DNA from 4 places in the Mesorhizobium sp. RCC_202 genome. Region 1 is predicted to be linked to each of the others. Evidence: riboswitches for the same ligand, from Rfam matches in the RefSeq annotation. Region 1 holds a riboswitch; each other region holds the start of a gene.
What was found. A riboswitch is a leader RNA that binds a small molecule or an ion and turns the genes downstream of it on or off. The one in region 1 is predicted to bind cobalamin.
Positions count from the first base shown of each region.

Region 2: it holds a riboswitch for cobalamin, as region 1 does, so the genes downstream of both, AB6802_RS07930 (CbtB domain-containing protein) here and bluB (5,6-dimethylbenzimidazole synthase) in region 1, are expected to answer to the same signal.
Region 3: it holds a riboswitch for cobalamin, as region 1 does, so the genes downstream of both, AB6802_RS02485 (aromatic ring-hydroxylating dioxygenase subunit alpha) here and bluB (5,6-dimethylbenzimidazole synthase) in region 1, are expected to answer to the same signal.
Region 4: it holds a riboswitch for cobalamin, as region 1 does, so the genes downstream of both, AB6802_RS12585 (DUF1636 family protein) here and bluB (5,6-dimethylbenzimidazole synthase) in region 1, are expected to answer to the same signal.

Region 1 is NZ_JBFUPO010000008.1:103,654-108,751, reverse strand. It holds gene AB6802_RS19310 (TetR/AcrR family transcriptional regulator) at 56-649, shown strand; gene AB6802_RS19305 (hypothetical protein) at 764-1,747, shown strand; gene bluB (5,6-dimethylbenzimidazole synthase) at 1,748-2,479, opposite strand; cobalamin riboswitch at 2,520-2,698, opposite strand; gene AB6802_RS19295 (histone deacetylase family protein) at 2,814-3,740, shown strand; gene AB6802_RS19290 (exodeoxyribonuclease VII small subunit) at 3,744-3,995, shown strand; gene AB6802_RS19285 (DUF2277 domain-containing protein) at 4,039-4,305, shown strand; gene AB6802_RS19280 (pirin family protein) at 4,315-5,098, shown strand, end outside.
Region 2 is NZ_JBFUPO010000003.1:136,488-141,585, reverse strand. It holds gene AB6802_RS07945 (DUF2272 domain-containing protein) at 1-339, opposite strand, end outside; gene AB6802_RS07940 (hypothetical protein) at 402-1,394, opposite strand; gene AB6802_RS07935 (histidine phosphatase family protein) at 1,588-2,157, opposite strand; adenosylcobalamin (AdoCbl) riboswitch at 2,254-2,398, shown strand; gene AB6802_RS07930 (CbtB domain-containing protein) at 2,399-2,608, shown strand; gene AB6802_RS07925 (CbtA family protein) at 2,640-3,380, shown strand; gene AB6802_RS07920 (hypothetical protein) at 3,388-4,020, shown strand; gene AB6802_RS07915 (hypothetical protein) at 4,073-4,372, opposite strand; cobalamin riboswitch at 4,480-4,690, opposite strand; gene AB6802_RS07910 (DMT family transporter) at 4,950-5,098, shown strand, end outside.
Region 3 is NZ_JBFUPO010000001.1:545,282-550,379, forward strand. It holds gene AB6802_RS02465 (ABC transporter ATP-binding protein) at 1-312, shown strand, start outside; gene AB6802_RS02470 (DUF680 domain-containing protein) at 389-622, opposite strand; gene AB6802_RS02475 (DUF680 domain-containing protein) at 694-897, opposite strand; gene AB6802_RS02480 (DUF680 domain-containing protein) at 967-1,173, opposite strand; cobalamin riboswitch at 1,672-1,873, shown strand; gene AB6802_RS02485 (aromatic ring-hydroxylating dioxygenase subunit alpha) at 1,984-3,231, shown strand; gene AB6802_RS02490 (2Fe-2S iron-sulfur cluster-binding protein) at 3,252-4,346, shown strand; gene AB6802_RS02495 (PqqD family protein) at 4,500-4,925, shown strand; gene AB6802_RS02500 (serine kinase) at 4,978-5,098, shown strand, end outside.
Region 4 is NZ_JBFUPO010000004.1:506,483-511,580, forward strand. It holds gene AB6802_RS12575 (cobaltochelatase subunit CobN) at 1-1,301, opposite strand, end outside; gene cobW (cobalamin biosynthesis protein CobW) at 1,324-2,361, opposite strand; gene AB6802_RS12585 (DUF1636 family protein) at 2,364-2,789, opposite strand; cobalamin riboswitch at 2,829-3,033, opposite strand; gene AB6802_RS12590 (winged helix-turn-helix domain-containing protein) at 3,062-4,261, opposite strand; gene AB6802_RS12595 (NADH-quinone oxidoreductase subunit A) at 4,595-4,960, shown strand; gene AB6802_RS12600 (NADH-quinone oxidoreductase subunit B family protein) at 4,951-5,098, shown strand, end outside.

The DNA of each region.
Region 1 (5,098 bases):
TCATACATCACGTATGTCAATTGGCATACGCAACGTATGTGAGTAGGGCCAGGGCATGCACAGACCGCGCAAGGAGATGATCGCCGAGACACGCGCCAAGCTCATCGCGGCCGCCCGTCACGCTTTCGGCACGATCGGCTATGCCGAGGCCTCGATGGATGATTTCACCGCGACGGCCGGTCTCACGCGCGGCGCGCTCTACCATCATTTTGGCGACAAGAAAGGGTTGCTGCAGGCGGTCATCGCCGAGATCGACGGCGAAATGGCTGTGCGGGTCAACGAGGTGGCCGCGAAGGCACCGACGCGCTGGCAGCGCTTCGTCGACGAATGCACCACCTATATCGAAATGGCGCTGGAGCCGGAAATCCAGCGCATCATGTTCCGCGACGGCCCGGCCGTGCTTGGCGACCCAGCGCAATGGCCGAACGCCAATGCCTGCACGGCTTCAATGACCGATCACCTGACCGCGCTGCAGGCGGAGGGAGTGGTCGTTGCCGACCTCGACCCGGAGACGGCGGCGCGGCTGATCAACGGCGCCAGCAGCCAGGCCGCGCAGCGCATCGCCAATTCGAAGGATCCGGAGGCGACGTCCAAGAAAGCAATTGCGGCTTTTCAGCAGTTGCTTAAAGGCTTGCTCGAAAAATCTTAGGCGGTCCGTGGACTTGTGCACCGGTTTCACTGGCATAAAGGTTGCCGGCGATTGACTTTCGCCGGCGCCGGCGCATGTTCTCCCGCCATCTCTTAGGGTGTGGAGAGTCGGGCCATGTGGGATTTCAGCATCGGCCGGTCGGTGTCCATCATGATGCGGACATGGCCGTTCATCGTCTTCCGCATGATCGTCTATTTCGGCATCACGATTGCCTACATCATGGCGACCGGCACGGGCGCCAGCGTCGGCTATGGCGTCGGCCACATCTCCACCGATCCTGACGGTCCGGCGTCGTTTGCGCTATGGGGCGGCGTTGTCGGCTTCGGCATCGTCTCGATCGCCGTCTACTGGATCCGAGAATACATCCTCTATGTGCTCAAGGCCGGCCACATCGCCGTCATGGTCCACCTGATCGACGGCCACGATGTGCCCGACGGCCAGGGCCAGATCGCCTATGCCAAGGAAGTGGTGACCCAGCGTTTTGCCGAGGCCAACATCCTTTTCGTCGTCGACCAGCTGGTCAAGGGCGCCATCCGCGCCATCACCGGCCTGATCGGCGGCATCGCCGCCTTCCTGCCCATTCCGGGCTTGAGCGGCCTGGTCAGCTTCATCAACACCGTCATCCGTCTGTCGCTGACCTATGTCGACGAGATCATCCTCGGCTACAACATTCGCATCAATTCGAACTCGCCTTTCGAGACGGCGCGGCAAGGTGTCGTGCTTTACGCGCAGAACGGCAAGCACATGGTCAAGAACGCAGTCTGGCTGGCGGTGATCATGTGGGGCCTGTCCTTCGTTATCTTCCTGTTGATGCTGGCGCCGGCCGCCGCGATCCTCTGGGTGATGCCGGGACAACTCGCCGGCTGGGCCTTCGTGCTGGCCATCGTCTTTGCCTGGGCCTTCAAGGCGGCTTTCATCGAGCCGTTCGCAATCGCCTCGCTGATGCAGGTCTATTTCGACGCCATCGAGGGCCAGACCCCCAATCCGGAATGGGACCGCCACCTGGCAGAGGCATCGTCGAAATTCCGGGAATTGCGCGACAAGGCGCTCGGCTCTTTCGGCGGCGGCTCGCGCTGGGATACGCCCCGGGCCGCTTGATCAGCTCTTTGGAGCGCCGCCAAGTCTTGCAATCGCCGATTTGAGCGGCGCCTCGCCGGCGCCGCGAAACGTCTCGCTCATCACCAGTTCCGACAAGGCCAGGCGCTTGCCCCAGCCATGCGTTTCGAGATCCGGCTTCGGCGCGAATTCCGAGACGCGGCCGACGCAGAGATAAGCGATCGGCGTGACATGTTCGGGGATCGACAGAAGCTGCTTCAGCGCCTCCGTCTCGATGATGCTGACCCAGCCGACGCCGACACCTTCCGCGCGCGCCGCCAGCCAGAAATTCTGCACGGCGCAGACGGTACTGTAGAGGTCCATCTCCGGATTGTGCCAGCGCCCGAGCGGCGAGTCCTTCGAACGCTGCCGGTCGCAGGTGATGCACAGATTGAGCGCGCTCTCGCAGATGCCTTCGAGTTTCAGCTTGCGGTAGAGCGCCTGCCGCTCCGCCTCGATCGCCGGCAGTTCCTGTTCGCGCGCGGCAAGGAAAAGATCGCACACCTGTCGCCGTCTGGTCGCGTCGCGGATGACGATGAAATTCCACGGCTGCATGTAGCCTACCGATGGCGCATGGTGGGCGGCGGTGAGCAGCCGCGCCAGCACGCCATCGTCGAGATCGTCGCTAACGAAATGGCTGCGCACGTCACGCCTGGTGAACATCGCCCGGTAGACAGCGTCGCGCGCCAATTGGTCAAAGTCATCGCCGCCGATGGCGGGCGCAAGTGCTTGCATCGCTTTTCCCCTGCGATAAGCAGCCCCCGCCTGACCAAGCGGGTGACCATGTCTGCCAGGCCGGTCTTCTGGCTCGGGATCGACCCGCGTCCGGCGCCTTCCCGTCAACGACAGTGGCGTTTGCCGGCGCGGTCCCCCTCACAGCGTTGGGCACGCCACGGAATGAAACCGTGTTCCCGATTCTCCCGCGTCGCGGGCACCAGGCAGCGATGCGACCTTAGCGTGAACCAAGCGCCGCGCCAATGCCGTCAGCGACACGGCAAGGCGCGATTGTCCCCAGCCATTCGGCATTCAAACATGGCCATCGCGGCCTTGGGCCCCTAGATTAGAGGCCATGGCTACACGTCTCTACACGCATCCGATCTTTCTCGAACACATCACGCCGCCCGGCCACCCCGAGCGTCCCGACCGTCTGCGCGCCATCGAGCGCGTGCTGGACGACGAGGCGTTTTCGGCGCTCGACCGCGTCGAGGCGCCGGAAGGCGACGAGGCGACGATCCTTTACGCGCATCCCGAGGATCACGTTGAGCGTGTCCGCGCCGCGATCCCCGAGAGCGGCATCGCCCCGATCGACGCCGATACCAGCGCCAGCCCGAAGAGCTGGCAGGCCGCGGTGACGGCGATCGGCGCCGCCAACGCGGCTGTCGACGATGTCTTCGAGGGCCGCGCGGCAAACGTCTTCGTTGCCGCCCGCCCGCCTGGACACCATGCCGAAAAGGCCACGGCGATGGGCTTTTGCCTGTTCAACACGGCGGCCATCGCCGCGCGCTATGCGCAGAAGAAGCATCAGGCCGAGCGCGTCGCCATCGTCGACTGGGACGTCCACCACGGCAACGGCACGCAGGACATCTTCTGGGACGATCCGTCGGTGCTCTATTGCTCGACGCATCAGATGCCGCTTTATCCGGGCACCGGCGCCAGGAGCGAGACCGGCGCCGGCAACATCGTCAACGCGCCGCTGGCGCCGCGCACCGGCAGCGATTTGTTCCGCGACGCCTTCCTGTCGCGCGTGCTGCCCTCGATCGACGCCTTTGCGCCGGATCTGATCATCATTTCCGCCGGTTTCGATGCGCACCATCGTGACCCGCTGGCCGAGATCAACCTGACAGAGGACGATTTCGACTGGGCGACCGGCCAGTTGATGGAACGCGCCGGCCGCCACAGCGGCAACCGGCTCGTCAGCCTGCTCGAAGGCGGCTACGATCTGCAAGGACTGGCATTTTCAGTCGCTGCCCATGTCGGGCGGCTGATGAAGGGATAAAGTATGGCTGTCGAAGGCAATGAGGACGTCAAGGCGATGAGCTTCGAACAGGCGCTCGACGCGCTGGAGAAGATCGTCGATGATCTGGAGCGCGGCGACGTTCCGCTCGACCAGTCGATCAAGATCTATGAGCGCGGTGAAGCGCTGAAGGCCCATTGCGACCGGTTGCTGAAGGCCGCCGAGGACAAGGTCGAGAAGATCAGGCTGTCGCGCGACGGCAAGCCGGTGGGGACGGAGCCGCTCGACGCCGAGTAAATGAAGCAGGTCGGGCAGAGAAAGCAGGTAAGGAGTTCAAGCTATGTGCCGCAACATCAAGACCCTGGCCAATTTCGAACCGCCGGCGACCAATGACGAAGTGCATGACGCCGCACTGCAGTTCGTGCGCAAGCTGAGCGGATCGACCAAACCCTCAAAACGCAACGAGCACGCCTTCCATCATGCCGTCGAGGCGATCGCGGCCGTTGCTCGCGAATTGCTCGATTCGCTCGAGACCAACCAGGAACCACGCAACCGCGAGGAAGAGGCGGCCAAGGCGAAAGCCAGGTCGGCGCTGCGCTTCGCCTGAGAGGTCGATATGAGCTTCTTTCCTGGAAACGATCCCGAGCCCGGCGATGCCTTCGCCTGCGATCAGATCGAATTGATGGTCATCCCCAACGCCAAGGACATTGGCGGCTTCGAGGTGCGCCGCGCATTGCCGACGGCAAGACGCCGGCTGGTCGGGCCGTTCATCTTCTTCGACCGCATGGGTCCGGCCATCCTGCGCGCCGGCCAGGCGCTGGATGTGCGCCCGCATCCGCACATCGGGCTGTCCACCGTCACCTATCTGTTCGACGGCAAGATCAGGCATAGCGATTCGCTCGGCACCGAAATGGTGATCGCGCCGGGCGACGTGAATTTGATGACCGCGGGGCGTGGCATCGTGCATTCCGAGCGTACGCCTGACGAGTTGCGCGGGGCGCCGATGTCGATCTCCGGCCTGCAGACCTGGCTGGCGCTGCCCGACGGCAAGGAAGAGGTTGCTCCGCTGTTCGAGAACACCGCGGCGATCCGCTTGCCGGAAATCGACGCCGAAGGCGTCAGCGGTCGCGTGGTGATCGGCGAATTCTCCGGTCTGCGCTCACCGGTCGCGACCGCATCGGACACGCTCTATGCCGATCTCATGCTGGCGGGCGGCGCCAGCGTGAAAATCCCGGCGGATGCCGAGGAGCGCGCCATCTATACGCTCGAAGGCGAGGTCTCGATCGCCGGCGACCGCTTCCCGGCCGAGCGGCTTCTGGTGTTCAAGCCGGGCGAGGAGATCGTCGTCTCGTCCGAATGCGGCGCCCATTTCATGCTGTTCGGCGGCGCTTCTCTGGGCT
Region 2 (5,098 bases), on a different contig from region 1:
GGGAAAACTGCTTGGCTCGAAGCCGCTGCGCATATGCGCATAGGCGACAAGGAAGTGGGCGTTGACGCCAAAGGCGTCGGCATGGGTGATGACGACGCTTGCCAGTGTGGCGCCATCGACCGGCGGCAATTCGCCGGCATTCTTGTCGACGGCACTGTCAGTGACCCAGCCGGTCGGCTGGCCCGCCATGTCCAGCACCTTGATTTCAAGGAAGCGCGGCGGAAGTTCGCTCAGGACCTGCACCTTGGCGCCCGTTTTCACGAATATGCCCAGTGACGGGCCGGCCAAATTACCCACCGGCTTGCCGCCCAGCGTGCGCGAGTCGATCATGACAGCCATGCGTGTTCCCCCCGTGGGATGCGTGTCGTGTCTCAAATTTCAGGCGATCGGCACGAAGCCGGTCACATAAACTGTCTGCCGATTTCAAAGGCGCTGGTGTCACGTGACGGAACACAGGTTCCCACTGTCTTTTCCGCTTTCAGCAGCATCGCATCGTGCACACTGCGGATGCCATTCTGGCGTGCGCTGGGATAGGTAACGCCACTGGCGCCCTGCTGAACGCCGCGGAAGAATTCGTCGACCGCCGCCCGCGTGGCGTCATTGAGGATACCGTCGGCCGGCGAGACGCAGAGCGCGCGCTGGATGCTTGCCACGCGAACATGGCTTAGCTTCGGCTCAAAGGACCCGATCGTATTGGTCTGCTCCACTACACGCTTGATTACGGGCTTGGCGGGCTGGCGCACTTCCTGGATGATTTCCGGCTTGCGCGGCAACGGGGAGTTGGTCCTCACGTCGATCTCGATGTTCGAGATCGAGCCGCCCTTGACCGGGGTCGCCGCCGCGTCCGCCACATGCTCGACGAGCTTCGCCTCGATCACCGGCGGCAGGCACAAAGAGAGATAGTCCTGGATCAGATGGTACGAGGCGGTCGGTGTGTCGATCTGGCTGGCCTTGGCGGCAACCGCGTCGCGATAGGCGCCCTGCAGCTTGCGCACGAAGGTCAGCGTCGTGGCGGGCGGCAGCTGGTAGAGATAGGTGCCGGCGGCGATGTCGGTGAGGTTGGAAGCGAGCCCGAAGGCCTGCGTCACGGCGACCATCGAAAGGCTCGAGGCGCCTGTCGCCGCGAGAATGGCGTTGGTGGTCTGGCTGAAAGCGCCGAGGCCGGCCTTCGTCGCTTCGCGGCGGCGATCCAGGTAGTAGAGCTCGCTGAAATACTCCATGCAGCGATCGTCGACATAGTTGAACCCAGCTTCGGTCAGGTCATAATAGGTGCCGCCGCCAGTATCGCGCGCCAGGGCATTCATGATCCGGCTGATGCGATTGCTCGACTGCTCGACGCTTGCCGCATCGATGACCGGCGGAACGCCGACATAGTGCTTTGTCGGATCGGCCATGCAGCCTTGAAGCGCGGCCATGAAAACAATGAAAAGCGAACGAATCCAAAGGAATCGCTTCACAGGCCAGCCCCCCGGCAATTATTGTATTTTTACCCTCTCAATAAGGATAACCTAACCTTAGAGGAAAACCTATAGGCATCATTGAATTGTCAACTGAGAAGTATTTCACACTTCGCGGCAATTGTTTCGTTCAGCCGGCGACGATCCCGCTCGCGCGCAAGACCCAGCGGCGGCCGTCGCTGCGTAAATCGGTGAGCGACAGCGGCTCGATGTCGATCTTCCACACCGACGACGACGGCGCGCCCAGGACATGGACGATGGCCGCGCGGATCACCACCGCATGGGTCACCGCGATGGTGTGACCGCCCTCGCCGGCCAGACGCTCGACCAGCGCGGCGCCACGTTGCGCCACGGCACTGAGCGTTTCGCCGCCATGCGGTGCCGCGTCCGGGTCGGCAAACCACGCCGCCATGCCATCGGGGTTCTCGGCCTGGACTTCCTCGAAGCTCCGGCCTGCCCAGCGGGCAAAATCCTGTTCGGCAAGCAGGGGCTCGACGCCCGCCTGGAGGCCAAGCGCTTGCGCCGTCTGCCGGGCGGCAAGCGCGGGGCTCGTCCAGACGCGGTCGGCGCGGCGAAGCGAAGCGGCCATCGTCCGGGCGCGCTCCACGGCTTGTGGCTCCAGCGCCTCGTCGTTCGGGAAACGGCCCTTGCGCATGCCGGGCGTAGCGCCGCTTGCGATCATCGTCAGGCGTGCGACCATGCGAAAAAGCCTCTGTGGATAGGCGTGGACCAGTGAAATTCGGGCTCACGAAGCCGTGCCGACAGCACATGTCGTTGACAGGCGAACGAAGTGCTGACAAGTGTTTTAGTGTGATACGAGATTGGAAGCCGGTGCGAATCCGGCACGGTCGCGCCACTGTGATCGGCGAAAGCCGAAAGTCAGGCCTTGTCTCGTAGCCATTTGTCGATCAACGGGACGCAGGATCCCAGGGGAGGTCAATATGTCCAACACCACTTTCGCACCCGGTTACGGCGCAACGCCAATTCCGGTCCGCGAACTTCTGCCCTGGGCCATCTTCGGCGGGCTGCTCTTGATGCTGGCGATCTACTTCGTCGGCGCGGAAGAAGGCGCGACATCGCTGATCCGCGGCATGTATGTGCACGAATTCGTGCATGACGGCCGCCACCTGCTCGGCTTCCCCTGCCACTAAAGCGGTTCAGCATCGCTGAAGGGGATTTGACATGGTTGGAAAACTTTTGCTGCGCGGCATGCTCGTCGGGCTTGTCGCGGGGCTGATCGCGTTTGCCTTCGCGCGCGTCTATGGCGAGCCGCAAGTCGACAAAGCCATCGCCTTCGAAGAATCGCAGGCCAAGGCCGCCAACGAGGCGCCCGAAGAAGAACTGGTCAGCCGGCCGACGCAGGCGGGCATCGGCCTTGCCACCGGCGTGCTGATCTATGGCGCGGCGCTTGGCGGGTTGTTCTCGCTGGTCTTCGCCTACGCCAACGGACGGCTGGGCTCGCTCGGCCCGCGCGGCACCTCGGCATTGCTGGCCGTGCTCGGCTTCCTCGCCGTGATCGTGGTGCCTCAGCTCAAATACCCGGCCAACCCGCCGGCGGTCGGCAACCCCGAAACGATTGCCTACCGGACGGAATTGTTCTTCATCATGATCGCGATCTCGATCGCGGCCATGGTGGCCGCGGTCGGCCTGGCGCAGCGGCTGTGGAGCCGGCTCGGCGGTTGGAACGCTTCGATCGTCGCGGCGCTCGCCTTCCTCGTCGTCTTCATGCTGGTCAAGGCGGCCCTTCCCGACATCAACGAGGTGCCGGAGAACTTCTCGGCGATCGTGCTGTGGCAGTTCCGCATCGCGTCGCTCGGCATCCAGCTCATCCTGTGGGCCGTGGTCGGACTTGTCTTCGGGGCCGTCGCCGAGCGTCAGCTTTCGGCCGGCAAGCAAGGCGGCGCCGCGCGCCGCTACGCCTGATATCCCGATGTATCGGCCGCCATGGTTTCGCGCCCTGGCGGCCGTTTTGTTTTTAACGGTCTGGCCCTCGCTTGCGGCTGTTTCGCCGGCGCAAGCCCATAGCGGTTCCTCGGCGCCGCCTCCTCCCGGCATCCAGATCCCCAGCCTGACGCATGGCCAGATGGCGGTGATCGCGCGTTATCGCAGCGACATCCTCGCGCTGGCGCGAGCGCAGACCGTGACCGACCCGACCTTCCGGCGGCTCTACAATCACGGCAATCTGCAATTCACCTATTGCCTGTGGGGCCTGATGCCGGGCAGCCTCGGCGACGAGCAGAGCCCGTTCAACGAGTGCAGCCACGCTTATCTCGCCACCGCCAAGGCGCTGCTCGCCTATATGGCGACGATGCCCGCCGCCGAGCGCGACGCCAAGGCGCTGATCTCCGACATCGACGCCGACATGGTGCGCAGCGGCGCCTCCTGGATCCTGTGCCAGTTCAGCGGCGAGAGCTTCAGCACCGGCGGGATCATCGAGCCACGCTGGAGCGACATGGTCTTCCACCTGCCGAGCCTTGCCGTGCTGATCGCCATGGGCGCAGCGCTCATCGCCACCGGGTGGTCGATTTTCGGTTCGCCCTTATCGCGCACGCGCGCGGTCTGAGCGACGGCCGGCCAGCCCAGGGCCTACCAGCGGCGCCACCGCGTCGGGAATTTCAGAGATTGCGGACGCGCGTCGGCCCGGCGCTGGTGCCGGCGACGACGGCCAGTAAGGTGCGCAGCCGCTGCACGTCGGGATGCAGCGAGCCGCAGCGGTCGATCAGCGCGACCTTGCTCAGCGCCGCCGCTTCCAGATCGGCCTCATGCGGCACCGACAGCAGCCAGTCGGCGAACACTTCTTCCGGCGGCGGCAATGGCGAAACGGCGCGCATCGTCGCCGCGTTGGCCCGGCGCATCCTGCGCGGGCGTTCCGGCCTGCCGGGCGCGAGCCCGGGTATTTCATTGTGCGAATCCATGTTCGTCCTTCTTTCGCAAGGACTGAACCTGGTGGTGATGGAGGAAAGTCACGGGCGGCACTGAGGCCGATCCGTATCCGCCTCTTGACCGCCCACCGCGATCAGTCGAGTTCAACTCTGCTCGAGGCTGGTTTCCGGGCTCCGAAGCTGTCCGTTGCGGGACCTGTCCCGACACCTTCCCAGGCTTGTCACCCAGTGGCTTGTTGTCGGAACGCAAGCTTCGCTACCGTTGCGGGGGCAGCGCCGGAATCGCACCGGCTTCCCAATTATCCCCCAGGCCGACTCAGGCCAAAGGGCACCTTGAACGTGATGATCTAACCATCCGCCGATGACAGGCGTCCACATGAAAGCGACGCGAGCAAAGCGCAAAGGCGACAACTGGCCCAGAGCGCTTCACCGTTTCGCGGAAACGGCGAACCGCTCCGGCTTTTTGTCTACGCAATTCCGGACGGAAAACCGCTGCCACTTTTCCTGGAATTGCTCTAGCGGCGATCGTGCCAGCGCCGCCTATCGGAGCGCGGCAGGCTGGCGTAAGGATCGGGAAATCGCCCGGCCTCCGGATTCGCAACGGCCAACCATGCTCCTCCCCGAAGCCCTCGCCGTCACCGCCGCCTGCTGCAGCGCGCTGAGCTCGATGTTCCTCAGCGAGCTCAAGGGCCGCGTTCCCCTCCTCCAGCTTGCCCGCTGGCAGATGCTCGCGACCTTCGTGATGACCGGCTCGGTGTC
Region 3 (5,098 bases), on a different contig from region 1:
ATTGCCACGCCTGTTTCCGCGACGGGCGCGGCGGTGAGCTTCGGCGTGCGACCGGAGGACCTCTCGATCGCCACCGGCACGGATTATCTGTTCGAAGGCAAGGTCGATTACGTCGAGCAACTGGGCGAGGTGCAGCTTGTCTATGTCGATATCGGCCGAACCGACCTGCCGCTGGTGACCAAACTGCCGGGCAATGTCGAGGTCAAGCGCGGCGAGACGCTCAAACTGAACGCCGACGCCGGCGACCTGCATATTTTCGACGCGGATGGCCATTCGTTCAGCCTGCAGCGCGTTGAGGCGAAGGCCGCCTGACACTCGCAGAGCGGCAACAAAAAAAGCGGCGGGCCAAGCCCGCCGCCTTTCTTACTCAATTAATTTACTCGTAACTTTACTGGCGGCCGGCGTGGTCGCGGTCGCTACCCTGCGGCACCGACTTCTGCACGTTGCCCGACGAGTTCAGCAACTTGTAGACCGTCGAGTCCGTGTCGATCGACGATGTACGCGTGGTGTCGACGGCGGGAGCCGGCTGGTTGGCGCCGCTGTTGCCGTAGTTGTCGCTGCCAGCAAAAGCCGAACCCGAAACGGCCAGAACGGCCACCGTGGCGAGAATGATCTTCTTCATTTTAGTAACTCCTGAATTCCTTGATTGGACCGAGACGGCGGGCAGACCCGCCGCCAGCCCAGATTCGGCTGTTAGTTGTTGCCGAAGAGATTGTGATCAGCGCCCGTGATGACGGGCTTCTGAGCAGCCGGCTCGGACTTGACCGAGGCCGTGTAAGACGAGTCGACCGCGACGGCCGGCTGGTTGGCGCCGTTGGAACCGTAGTTATCGCTGCCGGCGAAAGCGCTGCCGGAAACGGCCAAAAGGGCGGCGGCGGCGAGAATGATCTTGTTCATTTTAGTGCTCCTAAATTTTCTGATCCGACCGAGGCGGCGGGCAACCCGCCGCCGGTTCAAAGTCGGCTGTTAGTTGTTGCCGAAAAGGTTGTGGTCGGCGCCCGTCTTGACGGGTACCTGCGTGGCCGGCACGGCGTTACGAACCGATGCGGTGTAGGACGAGTCAACCGAAACGGCCGGCGGATTGGCAGCCTGCGAACCGTAGTTGTCGCTACCAGCGAAGGCGCTGCCGGAAATTGCCAGAAGGGCGGCGGCAGTGAGAACAATCTTTTTCATTTTTGCTACTCCAGTATCTTTATTCAGTCCGTCTAGCGGCGTGTCTTGGGAATGAAATCGCGTCGTTCGGACAGCCCCGATGTGGGTGACCCGATTGCCGGATTCCAATCACGAAGTTTTTCCATCTGGACCAAGAATCTACGTCTTGTAATTTTCCTAAGCATGCCCAACATCACATCTTTATGTAATTAATCCAATAGGTTACACGGATCACTCATTTAGCTCACCAAGTGTGTCAGGGTGCCAACGTTCACCCCGTCCTGCACGCACCGTCAACAGAAACGAACCGTTCGGTTCGATTTTAGAACCTCCTAATAGTCACTTTTCGATACTATTAACCACTTTGAAGCCGGTTACCGATCGGCGCGACGTCATTTCAGAGCGGCGATTCGCTTGCCTGATCGCTGAACCGAATATCGGCACGACAAGCCGGTAGCCGTGTCGCGCCGCATGGATGCGATGTCGTTTTCATACCGGCGGGACCATGGCGTGTCGTGGTTAGATGATCTCATCTCAGGTGCCCTTCGTCGTGACGGAGCGGAGAATTGGGAAGCCGGTCGAATTCCGGCGCTGCCCCCGCAACGGTGGTGGAGTGAAATCGCAACGGGAGACCACTGGGCCATTGGCCTGGGAAGGTGTCGCGATCGCCCGCAAGGGCAACTCCAGAGCCCGGAAACCAGCCCGAGACATTTGAACTCGACTGATCGCGGTGGGCGATCAAGAGGCGGATGGCGCGTGCCGGTTTTTTTGCCGGCGGTCGCCCTTCTTCTCCATCTCCACCAGTTCAGTCCTTGATGATGAGGACAGGACATGGATGCGCGCAATGACATGCTGAGGCTCCTGCAGGGCCGCAAGCCCGGCTATTCGCTGGAACAGCCTTTCTACACCGACACCGACTTCTTCAAGCTCGACATGGAGCTGATCTGGTACCGCGACTGGCTGTTCATCGGCCATGATTGCGAGCTGCCGAAGCCGGGCAGCTTCATCACCGCGCAGATCGGCGATTATCCGATCGTGCTGGTGCGCGACCAGAAGGGCAACATCAACGCCTTCCACAATTCCTGCCGCCATCGCGGCAGCCGCGTCTGCAACACCGACAAAGGCACGGCGGCGAAGCTGGTATGCCCCTATCATCAGTGGACCTATGAACTCGACGGGCGTTTGCTGTTCGCCCGCCAGATGGCGGACGGCTTCGACAAGAGCCAGTTCGCATTGAAGCCGATCGCCTGCGAAAGTGTGGCCGGCTACATTTTTATCTGCCTGGCAAAGGAACCGGCCGACTTCGTCCCGACGCGCGCCATGATCGAGCCATACCTTGCGCCGCATCGCCTTGCCGAGACCAAGATCGCCTTCGAGAGCACGATCATCGAGAAAGGCAACTGGAAGCTGGTCTGGGAAAACAACCGCGAGTGCTATCACTGCGCCGGCAACCATCCCGAACTGTGCAAGACTTTCCCGGAAGCCCCGACGGTGACCGGCGTCAACGGCGCCGAGAGCGATCCGGAAATGGTCGCCCACTGGGCGAAATGCGAGGCGGCAGGACTGCCGAGCAAATTCCGCATCGACCCGGCCGGCCAGTATCGCGCCACCCGCGCGCCGCTGCTGCGCGACGCCGTGAGCTACACCATGACGGGAAAACGCGCCGTCCGGAAGAACCTATCGCTCGATGTCAATGCAGACCGCATCGGCACGCTGATGCACTACCACTACCCGACGACCTGGAACCACATCCTCATCGATCATGCGGTGACCTTCCGCGTGCTGCCGATCAGCGCCACCGAAACGGCGGTGACAACGAAATGGCTGGTGCACAAGGACGCGGTCGAAGGCGTCGACTACGACCTTGCCGAACTCACCCATGTATGGACCGAAACCAACGATCAGGACCGCCGCATCGTCGAGGAGAATGCTTTCGGCATCCTGTCGCCGGCCTATGAGCCGGGTCCGTATTCGGAGCTGCATGAGGGCGGCGTGATCCAGTTTGTCGACTGGTATGCGCGTTTCATCGGGCCGCGGCTTGCTGAAGACGGCCGGCCGGCGCTGCGCAGCGTCGCCTGAGGGCCGAGAGGATGAACGCCATGACCGAACTTGGCCTCTACCGCCATCTCGACGAGATGACGCCCTGGAACGACCGGCTGCAGATGCTGGAGGTGATCGGCGTCAGCGACGAGGCGTCCGACGTAAAAACCTTCACTTTCCGTTCCGACAACCAGACATGGTTCCGCTACAAGCCCGGCCAGTTCATCACGCTGGAATTGCCAGTGGCCGACGGGCCGCTGATGCGCACCTACACGCTGTCGTCGTCACCGTCGCGGCCGTTCTCGATCGCGGTGACAGTGAAGGCGCAAACGGGGAGCATCGGCACGCGCTGGATGTTCGACAATCTGAAACCCGGCGCGCGGGTAAAGGCCTACGGACCGGCGGGCGATTTCTCCCTGCACAGTCATCCGGCCGCGAAATATCTGCTCATTTCGGCCGGATCCGGCATCACGCCGATGATGTCGATGCTGCGCTGGCTGAATGACTGTGCGCCATGGACCGATGTCGGCTTCGTCAATTGCGCGCGGCGGCCAGAAGAGATCATCTTCCGCAAGGAGCTCGAGCTACTCGGCACCCGCATGCCCGGCCTGTCGCTCGGGTTCATGATCGAGGAACGGTCGAGCCGCGAGGGCTGGTTCGGCCATATGGGACGCATCGACGCTATCAGGCTGCCGCTGCTTGCCCCCGATTTCCGCGAGCGGGAAGTCTTCTGCTGTGGCCCCGATCCGTTCATGCGTGCGGTGCGCCAGATGCTGGAAGCCTCGGGTTTCGATATGAGCCGCTTCCACCAGGAGAGTTTCGCGGCGCCGGTCGTCGAGGAAATCCCGCCGCCATTCGCGTCACCGGATGGCGAAAGCGCGCCGGTCGAGGCGGTGACGCCCGTCCGCTTCGCGCTGTCGGGCGTCGATGCCGAATGCGTTGCCGGCCAGACCGTACTGCAGACGGCGCGCGCCTCGGGTGTGCGCATACCGGCGGCTTGCGAGTTCGGCCTTTGCGGCACCTGCAAGGTGAAGAAGGTGTCGGGCGATGTCGAGATGAGCCACAATGGCGGCATCCTCGACCACGAGATCGATGACGGCTTCATCCTCGCCTGCTGCTCGAAGCCATTGTCGGCGCTGGAGATCGAGGCCTGACGCGTACCAAACCAGGAACTTGATCCCGCAGATCGTCAGCAACACGTGAATGGCTATCACCTTGCCAGTGGACGCCCGAAAGTTTACAGGCGTTATCGAGGGATAGGCGGCAACCAGCGCGTCCGGGCTGGGTTTGCGGAGCGGGGTCAGGACATGCATCGTTTTGATGTCTATGCGGTTGCGAGCAAGGATATCGTCTTCGAATCCTTCGATGGCGAAGCTGTCGTGCTCGATCTTTCCAACGGAAAATATTTCGGCTTTTCCGACTCCGGCAGCGCGGTCTGGCAGGCATTGTCCTCGGGGGTCGGCACACAGGCCCTGGTCGGATCGGTCGCCGGCTCGGCGACGATCGACCCGGCGGCGCTCGAAGACTTCGTAGCGCAGCTGGTCGAATTCGGACTGCTGGCGCCTTCCGATGCAACACCGCAGCCATTGCCCGACGGTTTCCCGGCGACGCTCGCGGCGGCCAAGGAGCCGCTCAATGTCAGCGTCCATGACGACCTTGCCGACCTGATCATCGTCGACCCGATCCACGAGGTCGAGGAGCCGCTTGGCTGGCCGGCGGTTAAGCAGGCCTGAGACGGCGGCCGCGCACGGACCGCATGCAGACGAGGCCAGGCCGGGACAGACCATGCCACGCGTGACCATGGCGACCGTATCGGAATACGCCCGCTATCTCGCTGCGGCCGCGCAAGGCGCCTCCGCGCATTTCCCGGTCACGCGAACCGTCCACCTGCCCGGGATGGAAATCA
Region 4 (5,098 bases), on a different contig from region 1:
AGCAACTTCCGCGGCGTTTGCGGAATCCCATCAACCGCATAGCCCTGTTCCTTCAGGTCATGCAGCATCGCCAGCACGCTGGATGGCACATCGAGGCCAACCGCGTAGCCGGTCCGTCCGGGCGCGCTCGGATAGTCGGGAATCAGGATCGCCAGCTTGCGCTTGGACCGTTCCGTCTTTTGCAGGCGAATGAACGCCGCGACCCGCCTGGCGACCTGCGCCACGCGATCAGCTTCCGGACGATTGGCGAAGGCGCGGAAGGCCAGCGCCGGATCGGTCTCGATCTCGCCCTTGAAGGAGATTGCACCGGCGAGGATACGGCCGTCGAGCTCCGGCAGCACAACATGCATGGCGAGATCGGCCGGCGCCAGGCCGCGCTGGTTGTTTTCCCAGACGTCGCGGCGGGTGGTGGCGACGATGACCTGGAAGACGGGCACGCCGGCGCGGTCGAACAGGGTTTCGACGCCGGGTTCGGCGCCTGAGGCGAAGGCGGTCGCGGTGATGATGACGGCCGGTTTCAGCGATGCGATGGCGTCCTCGACGAAGACCAGCGACGTCGGGTCTTTCAGGCTGGAGACGAAGATCGGGACTGGGGCCAGGCCGCACTGACGGAGCGCTTCGACGAGTGCGTCGATGGGCGCGACGTCCGCGGCGAGGAGCATCGAGCGATAGAAGAGGATGGGTACAATGGAGACGCTGACATTGTCGGCGTCGAGTTCGCCAACGCCCGATGGCTTTCCGACAACTCCCAGCCCCGGCTCATAATATCCCGACTTCGGCACCGCCACCGGTCCCGCCACCGACGCAGCCGATCCAGCCAAGCGCGCCAGCCGCTGCATCAGTGCGCTCATATTTGCCGGGCCGCCCTCGCGGAAATAGCCGAGCAAGGCGTCCAGCTCGGCGCGGGGCAGCGTCGAGGCCTCGATCAGCCTTTGATCCTCGTCATGGCTTTCACCGGGCAGCAGCACGAGCTTGATGCCGCGTTCGCGCGCCACCGCCGCGAGCTGGTCGCAGCCGTAGCGCCACCAGTCGTAGCCGCCCAGGATGCGGATAAGGATGACCTTGGCGTGGCGGGCGACGCTGTCGATCCATAGATCGACGGACATCGGATGGCGCAGGTCGCGCAGCGCCGCGAGCCGCATCGAGGGCAAGCGGGCGGCGTCGGCTTTCCATGCCACCGCCAGGCCGGCGAGGTCGCTGTCGGTGAAGGACAGGGCCAAGATATCCGCCGGCGTCTGCCGCAGATCGACCGGCTCGGCGAGATCGTCGAGCGAGGCGGAGCTGGTGGTCAGTATGTGCATTTCGCCCCTAGGTCGGTTGGCGTCAGCCGGCGAGTATAGCCTCGATCGCCGGGCGGTTCAGCCCCTTGAGGCCGATGACGACGAGACGCGAGCGGCGGTCGTCCTCGGCGGTCCAGGCGCGGTCATAGTAATGGTTGACGCGCTGGCCGACGGCCTGCAGCAAAAGCCGCATCGGCTTGCCGCCGACTTCGACGAAACCTTTGACGCGCAACACGTTTTCCTGTTCGGCGGCGGTGGCGACACGCTTTGCCAGCTCGTCCGGATTGGCGATCGACGGGATGTCGACGATGAAGGTGTCGAAATCGTCATGCTCGTGGTCGAACGCGCCGTCATGATGCGATTTGCGGTTCTCGATGTCGTCCTCGACGGCGAGGCCGAGACCGAGCAGCACCGAGGGATCGACCTTGCCATGCGATGTCGGCACGATCTTCACGGCGCGGGCGGAGTGTTCGCCAATGATGGCGTTGGCGCGGGCCGAGCCGGCGGCGTCCATCAGGTCGTTTTTCGAGAGAATGATGAGGTCGGCGCAAGCGATCTGGTCCTCGAAGACTTCCTCGACCGGGTCGTCGTGGTCGAGGCTATCGTCCTGGGCGCGCTGCGCCTGTAAAGCATCCATGTCGCTGGCGACGCGGCCTTCGGCGAGCGCCGGGCCATCGACCACGGCAATGACGCCGTCGACGGTCACCCGGCTCTTCACCGTCGGCCACTGGAATGCCTGGACCAGCGGCTTCGGCAAAGCGAGGCCGGAGGTCTCGATCAGGATGTGGTCGACCTTGGGGGTGAGCGCCAGGATCTGGTCGAGCGCCGGCACGAAATCGTCGGCCACGGTGCAGCAGATGCAGCCATTGGCCAGTTCGACGATGTTTTCCTCCGGGCAGGTGTCGATGCCGCAGCCTTTGAGGATTTCGCCGTCGATGCCGATGTCACCGAACTCGTTGACGATGATGGCGATGCGCTTGCCGCCGGCATTCTCCAGCAGATGACGGACCAGGGTCGTCTTGCCGGCGCCGAGGAAGCCGGTGACGACGGTGCAGGGAATACGGGAAACGGAAGCGCTCATGGTCAGTCCTTCAGCATGTCGAGGGGAGGGATGCGGGCAACAAGGCCGCGCTTGAGGGAATCGGGGCGGCCGCGCCAGGGGATCAGGCCATCCGTCGACGTGGCGAAGAGCTTTGCGCCGGCAACGAGGTCGGCGCCGCTGGTCGCGCTCAGGTCGCCGAAGACATAGCTCCAGCAGCCGTCGCGCAGGATCGCCGCGCTCAGCCGCCGCTTGCAATTGCCGAGGCATTCGACCGTGCGGATGCGGATGTTGTCATCGGCTGCGGCGCGGCGGGTGTCATCGGCCAGCAATTCGCCGGCGCGGGGGTGGGCATCGGAGCCGGCCTCATTGCGGCAGGAAGCGCAGACGATGACCGTCACGCCGGCCAAAGCGTCGCCCTCGGACGAATTATCCGCTGGGCCAGCCGAAAAACTGCCGTTGTGGTCCAAAAAGCCGGGCTCCTTGCCCGGAAACCCGCCGGGCGATCGGATTGTTCTGTCGCAGACGGCAGGTCTCCTGGCTCGCGGATCATCGCCTTGGTTGGCCGCCTTCCCGGGAATTCCCAGTGGCTTTCGGCCTTGGCTCATCGCTTACAGTTGCGGGGACAGCCGCGGATTTGGGTTTTTGTCCCGCACCGCATTCCCTCTTGGCCCTTGCCGTTGCGGGCAAGGGACCGTCTGGAGGGATTTAGGCTTTTGCAGGCAGCGGTGTCAACGCGCGGTTACGACGCTGAAAGGTCGGCCAGTGGCTGCCCGAGGTCGCCCGCTGGCGTCACTTCGATGTGCTCCAAGCCGAGCCAGGCCTGCATCTGCTTCAATTCCTCGAAAAGCTGGGCGGCTGTCTCCGGCGGCGCTTCAGGCTCGGCATAGGCGGCATGGACGCGCAGCACACCCGCTGGACGGTCGGCTTTGAGGTCGACGCGGGCGACGATCGTGTCGCCGAGCAGGAAAGGCAGCACGTAATAGCCGTATTGGCGCTTGTCGGCAGGCGTGTAGATTTCGATGCGATAGCGGAAATTGAAAAGCCGCTCCGAGCGCGACCGTTCGAAAACGACGGGATCGAACGGCGCAAGCAAGGCGCGCGCCTCGATGCGGCGGGGAAAACGGGCGTCCTTGTGCAGATAAGCGGTCCTGTCCCAGCCTTCGACGCTTACGGGCAGCAACTCGCCCATTTCGACCAGTTCCTCGATGCGGTCCTTGGTGTCGCCGGGCGCCAGGCGAAAATAGTCGCGCAGGTCGCCATAGGTGGCGATGCCGTGGGCGCGGGCGGAAATGCGCAGCAATTCGCGGTGCGCGTCCTCGACGGAGGGGACAGGCAGGTCGAGCACGGCCTGCGGCAAAACGCGCGCCGGCAAGTCGTAATAGCGCTCGAAGCCGCGCCGGTAGGCGGTGGTGATGCGGCCAGCCCAGAACAGCCATTCGAAAGCGTGCTTGGCCTCGCTCCAGCCCCACCAGCCGCCGTTGCCCTTGTGGCCTTCTATGTCGGAAGCAGCGGTCGGCCCGCGTTCGGCGACTTGCTTATAGATTTCATCGATCATCCCGGTCCGCTCGCGTCCCCATTTGGCGAGGCCGAGATACATTTCGCCGCCCTGTTCGGCGCGCTGCATGCGCCAGCGCATCAGCGGCCAGGTCTCGACCGGCAGGAAGGACGCTTCATGCGCCCAGTATTCGAACACGGTGCGCTTGCGGGTGACGGCGGCGTTGTCGAGCAGCGCGAGCGGATAGGGGCCAAGGCGCGAATAGAGCGGCATATAGTGCGCGCGCACCACGGCGCTGACGGAATCGATCTGCAGCAAGCCGGTGCGGGAAAGCACGCGGGCAAGGTGTCGCCGATCGGGTGTGCCGCCGGGCCGCGGGTCGGTGAAACCCTGCGCGCCGAGCGCGATGCGCCGGGCCATAGGAAGCGAAATCTTGTCCTTCATCGAGGCGACCTTGCCCTGATCGTTTGCCGGATTTTTAGCCGGTGATTCCGGTGATGCTAGCAGGCAAATGGCGGGAGATGTGTCAGGAGACAGAAGTGGAGTAAAAAGAGAAGGAAATCAAACAGGAGCGGATCGGACCAGTTTCCTCCGATATGGCGTCCAGGGCGGTAATTTGAACAAGGTTTGACTTGCTTCGCTGAAACCGCTGCGCTAACCCTCGCCGCGTTGCAGCATGGGCCTCCTAAAACGGTTCAGCGGTTAAACTGTCACGCTTCCGCATTAGAGTTCGTTGCTGTAATCAAAGTGAACTGGCCCGCCGAGGAAAGCCGCCGCATGAGCGCACTCCTGAGTTCGTACCTGCCGATCGTCCTGTTCATCGCCGTGGCGCTGGTCGTCGGCCTGGCGCTGCTGGTGGCGCCGTTCCTCGTGGCCTACCGCAATCCCGATCCGGAAAAGCTTTCCGCCTATGAATGCGGGTTCAACTCATTCGACGACGCCCGCATGAAATTCGACATCCGTTTCTACCTGGTGTCGATCCTGTTCATCATCTTCGACCTGGAAGTGGCCTTCCTGTTTCCCTGGGCCGTCTCCTTCTCGAAGATCGGCATGCTCGGTTTCTGGTCGATGATGGTGTTTTTGGCGGTGCTGACCATCGGCTTTGCCTATGAATGGAAAAAAGGAGCGCTGGAATGGGATTGAACGACAGTTCAGGCACCCTCGTCGCGCCGAAGCCCAAGGGCATCATCGACCCCAACACCGGTCGGCCGGTGGGGGAGGACGATCCCTTCTTTCTCGAAATCAACAATGAACTGGCCGACAAGGGTTTCCTTGTCACCT